2 regions of the Paenibacillus larvae subsp. larvae genome follow, and region 1 is predicted to be linked to the other one. Evidence: predicted binding sites of a transcription regulator. Region 1 holds the regulator's gene; the other holds the start of a gene.
The links. Region 1 encodes LexA, which represses DNA repair genes until DNA is damaged. Its sites were predicted from a motif close to CGAACATATGTTCG; they were not measured.

Region 2: the regulator LexA is predicted to act here: its motif matches at 1,626-1,639, upstream of recA (recombinase RecA).

The regions. Positions count from the first base shown of each region.
Region 1 is NZ_CP019687.1:2,167,572-2,170,697, reverse strand. Features, by position in the region: gene BXP28_RS11295 (LCP family protein) at 1-199, shown strand, start outside; gene BXP28_RS11290 (helix-turn-helix domain-containing protein) at 297-530, shown strand; gene BXP28_RS11285 (hypothetical protein) at 1,027-1,293, shown strand; gene lexA (transcriptional repressor LexA) at 1,439-2,056, opposite strand; gene BXP28_RS11275 (LysM peptidoglycan-binding domain-containing protein) at 2,202-2,579, shown strand; gene BXP28_RS11270 (DUF896 domain-containing protein) at 2,761-2,946, shown strand; gene BXP28_RS11265 (HAD family hydrolase) at 2,973-3,126, shown strand, end outside.
Region 2 is NZ_CP019687.1:705,333-708,458, forward strand. Features, by position in the region: gene pgsA (CDP-diacylglycerol--glycerol-3-phosphate 3-phosphatidyltransferase) at 1-133, shown strand, start outside; gene BXP28_RS03915 (competence/damage-inducible protein A) at 263-1,519, shown strand; gene recA (recombinase RecA) at 1,709-2,752, shown strand; gene BXP28_RS03925 (RecX family transcriptional regulator) at 2,851-3,126, shown strand, end outside.

The DNA.
Region 1 (3,126 bases):
GATTCGTTTCATAAGCTTAGATGGAGATTGGATCAGTCCTTTTGTGGTAATACCAAACGAGGATTGGGAGAATGCCAAAAAAGCCTTAAAAATTGAACGAATGAGGACAGAGGCAAATCCGAATCCAACTCTGGATTCCAAAACCCCCACAGGAACTGATATGAAATCAAATTATCGTTCGTCGGGAAATATGCGGTAATAAATTACAAATAATTATATAACGAATTCCGTTAGGGGTCAATGCTTGTTATCTTGATCCGTATAGTCTTTTCGGTATGTTATTTCAAGAGGTGGGTATGTTGATTAGATTAAAGATTGATAGGATAATTGCAGCTGATCCTGAGCTGACCATGTACAAACTACATGTGTTGACAGGCATCAGGCCAAATACAATTAGTGATCTAGTGAACAACCGTGCTAAACACTGGTCGGTAGAGAATTTAGAAAGGATCATGAATGCCTTGAAATTAGAGGATGTATCCGAATTAATGGAATTTGTAAAAGATGACAAAGAGGCCATTAAGAATTAAAACTGCGACCCTAATTGTGGATTATTAAAAAGACTAAACCAGTATCCTCCAGTTGATGTAGGAACACGCTGGTTGCCCATTATTTTAAGATATGCTTAATTGATAGAGGCAGTACAGGACTTATGTCTGCGGTATATTCATGCTTTCCCGATACGATGCAGTATTCGTCACAAAGACAGCCATGTGAATAATATCTGTAACTAATTTGTCAGTTAACTGCCAACCCTTCTCATTCCACAGTAACTGTGGGAGAGCGGAGTCATCCCGTTTACTGTTGTATATCTTTCAGAAGAGTCTTAGAGGAACTGCCTCCAGGCTCTTTTCTTTTTAACGCGGGAGTATGTGAAGTGATCCCTTGCAAAACGAATGTTCCAGTTTTATAATGGGAACAAATGTTCTAGAGGGTCTGATTTGAATGGCAAGTAAACCCGGAGATCTTCAGGATTTTTAATTTGGATCAAAATCATAATATTCTCGGCGGAAGGGGAGGGAGATCATGCTAACTGATTTAGAAAGAAAAACGCTTCGCATTTTGTTCAACTTTTCAAATCTTTACCGCAGAATGCCTACCATGAAGGAGCTGGAAAAGAAGACAGGGGCCTGCGCAGTAAATATCTTTAAGGCATTGGATGGACTGTATAAGCAAGGTTATATTACCTGGCAGCCGAGGGTAGTTCAATCCATCCAAATTATCAACGTTTGGGAAGATTCACCAAGGAACTATAATGGTACCCGAAGCAATACGCTTATGGGACGTATGTGAAAATAACGAGAGGGAACAGCTGTGGTTTTGTCAATTACGGATAGTTTTGGCATAAAAGAAGGCAAGACAAGAAACGCTCACTGTTTTCAGTCAGTGAGCGTTTCCCAAGTTATGTGTAAGGGTTGAAGTATAAGTACGCGTCTGATCAATGAATGTTCCGGAAAATCCCAATAACTTTCCCCAAGATAGAAACATTGGAAAGAATAATCGGAGCCATCGAGGAATTCTCAGGCTGAAGGCGGATATGATCCTTTTCTTTATAAAATCTTTTGACCGTAGCTTCATCATCTTCTGTCATAGCAACTACAATATCACCGTTATCGGCCGTTTGTTGTTGGCGGACAATGACAAGGTCGCCGTCATGAATACCTGTTTCTATCATACTGTCTCCCAAAACGCTCAGCATAAAGACGTTATGATCACCTACATAATGAGAAGGAAGTGGGAAATAATCCTCAATATTTTCCGTTGCGGTTATCGGCATACCGGCTGTGACTTTACCAATCAAGGGAACTCTGGTCACGGAGAAGGAAAAGGTGGAGGAACTATCCATATCGAGAATTTCAATCGCCCTTGGTTTGGTCGGGTCACGTCTGATCAGGCCCTTCTTCTCCAGACGTTCCAAATGACCGTGAACAGTGGAACTTGAAGCCAGGCCGACAGCTTCGCCGATTTCGCGTACGGAAGGCGGATAACCTTTTTCCTTGACTTCATTTTTAATAAACTCCAATATTGCTTGCTGGCGCTGAGAGAGCTTTCCCATTACCTATCACTCCAGTGTTCTCATAATTAATTCAAGTATAGCATAGAACCCGAGTTCGTACAAACATAAGTTCCTAAATATGTATTGACACAAACATTCGTTCGTGTTAGATTGAAAACAGAACAAATGTTTGGAGGGCACTTTCATGTACATTGGCTATTATGATCATACAAATTCTTCTACAATCCACACATATAAGAAAACAACCTTTCAGGCAGATCGCCGCTCGAAGAGATATAGAACTAAATGGTTACGTTTGCTGGTCATTGGTGTCCTGATGCTTGCAGCCTTTACATCCGGAGCAATTATCCATGCATATGCGGGAGATAAATCCGTTCTTGATCCGAACACCTACAGTAAGGTCATCGTCACATCCGGGGATACATTATGGAGAATAGCGGACGAATATGCACCAGAACATGAAGATATACGCCACTATCTGAATGATTTAATGAAGCTGAATAAGCTCAAATCATCAACGATTCAAGCTGGAGATGTCCTATTACTGCCCAAGAGAGATTAAATTGCAACATTTATTAAACAGACTTCATTGATTAATGAGGTCTTTTTTTAATTAAGCATTTTGACATATTCGGATAGAGAGTCCCCTATATCTTCTTGGTATGAGTAGCATATCTGTCTTGACAATTCGCCTGCTCAATGTGATAGTAGATTCAGACCAAAAGTAGAAAGGGGGAACGTGCATGTCTATGGAAGAAACGGTTCGTCGCATTAACGAACTGTCCCGTAAAGCCAAATCTGTCGGACTGACCGAATCCGAAACCGAGGAACGCACTGTTCTTCGTCAAACATATATTGAGGCAATGCGTGCCTCGTTAAGATCACAGTTAGATTCCATCGAATTTGTTGATGAAAACCCGCAGCAATGATACCCGAAGACAAAGGAGAGTTCAGGATGGCAGTCAAAGCGGTTATGTTTGATTTGGATGATACTCTATTATGGGATGAACGAAGTGTTAAGGAAGCTTTCAAAACGACTTGTGAGGAAGCAGTCCGGTATTATCCTCAGCTTTCTTCCGAACGATTGGAAAAAAGCGTAAGACAAGAAG
Region 2 (3,126 bases), 1.5 Mb from region 1:
GAATAATTTTCCGTTTACATTTATCCACATCCCATTTGACGTAATTGCAAGCTGGGCAGCCGCTTTAATTACCATTTATTCAGGTATCGATTACTTTGTTAAAAACAAACAGCTGCTTAACTTTACGGATTAAACATAGATTAGGTTTCCTGCTCTTGGTATTGAAAAAGCATGCGGAAAGCCTTACTTGAGAATCCATTTCATATAGGAAACGCTCACCCTTCCAGCGGCGAGCCATTTCCTTTTTTGGGAGGAATATGATTTGAAAGCAGAAATCATTGCAATCGGTACGGAACTTTTACTTGGGCAAATTGTTAACACGAATGCCCAGTATCTGGCTCATGAATGTGCTTCGATGGGGATCCATGTGTATTTCCAGACCGTAGTTGGGGATAATAGGCAAAGGTTGCTCAATGTATTCAAGCAGGCGGCTGGACGTGCGGATCTTATCATTTGCACTGGCGGACTTGGGCCGACCCAGGATGATCTTACGAAAGAAGTACTGGGTGAAATGCTGGGACGTAAGATTTTTCTGCATGAACCCTCTCTCCAAAAGATCGCCCGGCAGTTTAAAGACCGGGGCATCCATATGGTAGAGAGCAACAAAAGGCAGGCCCTTACGCTTGAAGGAGCACGAAACCTTGAGAATAAAACGGGTCTGGCAATCGGCACGGCCCTGACAGATAAGGATACGCATTATTTACTCCTTCCCGGGCCACCAAGGGAAATGAAGCCCATGTTTGAGCATGAAGCAAAACCGTGGCTGCTCAGTATTATGGGGGAGAAAAAACCGCTGTTTTCCAGGATGCTTAAGTTTGCCGGAATCGGTGAATCTGCATTGGAAGACCGGCTTATTGAGCTTATCCAAACCCAGTCTGATCCCACCATTGCTCCTTATGCAAAAGAAGGAGAAGTTACAATTCGTGTAACTACCTCCGCCTCTAGTAAAGAAGAAACGGACCGGATCATGCAGCCAACCATTGACGAAATCAGCCGGCGCCTGAATGAACATATGTATGCGGCGACTGGTTCGGATATAACCGTTGAGGAAGCGGTTATTAATTTGCTTAGGGACAAGGAAATGACCCTGGCAACAGCGGAAAGCTGTACTGGAGGGATGCTGGGCGATATGATAACAGCCAATGCGGGAAGCGGAGATGTATACGTTGGAGGCATTGTCAGTTACTCCAATGAAATGAAACAAGCGCTGCTTGGCATTGATCCCCGGCTTCTTGAGGGAAGCAATGCTCCAGGTGCCGTCAGTTCGGACACAGCTCGTTCCATGGCTGAAAACATGAGAAATTTATCGGGAGCGGATGTAGCCGTATCCACGACCGGAGTAGCAGGGCCAGCCGAGCAGGAAGGAAAACCTGTCGGGCTTGTTTATGTAGGCATTGCTTTTAAAGAAGCACCGACGGAAGTTGTCAAGCTTCAGCTCAGCGGAGGCCGGGAAACAATCAAAATAAGGACGGCCAAAAGCGCCTTCTATCATGTATGGAAGCATGTGAAAAGGATGTAGGTCATGCTTGTACATCTGTATGAAATTATATATAATAAAAGTAAGGTTAATGGAAGAACCGTAGCAAAGCAAGACCTTTGTTGCGGTTTTTGTTTGACATCAAAATCGAATGTATGTTCGAAAAAATGCTTGGCAACAACCTGGAAAACAGGTATCATATATCTATAATGAAAAAAGGAAGTGAGTGTTTTGTCAGATCGTCGTGCCGCGTTAGAGAACGCTTTGCGCCAAATTGAAAAGCAATTCGGAAAAGGTTCCATTATGAAATTGGGAGAATCTACCCATAATCAAGTTGAGACGATCCCCAGCGGTTCGCTGGCTTTGGACATTGCTCTTGGAGTTGGAGGATTCCCAAGAGGAAGAATTATTGAGATCTACGGGCCCGAATCATCCGGTAAGACGACTGTTGCCCTTCATGCGATTGCAGAAGTACAAAAAACGGGCGGACAAGCCGCATTTATTGATGCAGAACACGCTCTAGACCCTGTTTATGCTAGTAAACTCGGTGTTAATATAGATGAACTTCTTTTATCCCAGCCGGATACAGGAGAACAAGCCCTTGAGATTGCGGAAGCCCTGGTGCGAAGCGGTGCGGTTGATATCATAATCATCGACTCGGTAGCTGCACTGGTACCTAAAGCTGAAATTGAGGGCGACATGGGGGATTCCCATGTAGGGCTGCAGGCCCGATTAATGTCACAGGCGCTGCGCAAGTTGTCTGGTGCGATTAATAAATCCAAGGTAATTGCTATCTTTATTAATCAGCTTCGTGAAAAAGTCGGTGTTATGTTTGGTAATCCGGAAACTACACCGGGAGGAAGAGCGCTTAAGTTTTACTCATCGGTACGCTTGGATATCCGACGTGTGGAGAGCATTAAGCAAGGCAATGATATTATTGGTAACCGCACCCGCATTAAAGTTGTAAAGAATAAAGTTGCCCCGCCTTTCAAGCAAGCGGATGTGGATATTATGTATGGTGAAGGTATCTCCAAGGAAGGAAGTCTTGTAGACATTGCTTCCGAGATGGATATCATTAATAAAAGTGGAGCCTGGTATTCATACAATAATGACCGGCTTGGCCAGGGCAGAGAGAACGCAAAGCAATTTCTGAAAGAAAATCCGCAAATCTCTCAAGAGATCGAACAAAAAATCCGCGAGGCAAGCAATCTAACAACGACCGTTCCCGCCGTGACAGAAGAAGAGAATGAAGATTTGGAGCTTAGTTTTGAATAATTTCAACCTGGCAACCGGGACCCGGTAATTCAGTTAGAAATTCAGGGCACCTTTACATGGTAAAGGTGCCCTCTATGCAGATAAAGGGTGTGTAACAGATGATGGAAAGGATTCAGCGGATCACCAAAGTCGAACGGCAAAAAAGAAGTAAGCACCGGTATAACATTTATCTGGATGAAGAATATGCTTTTTCTGTTCATGAAGACATTATGATCAAGCACAGATTATTGAAAAATGAAGAAGTCGAGACCTCCCGGCTGCAGGAAATAATGTTGGATGAAGAGCGCCAGAGTGCCTATTTAAAGGCGATTAAGCAAATAGGGATAAGACCCAGGTCTATGCATGAAGTGCGGCAGAAGCTGGGAAGAGACGGT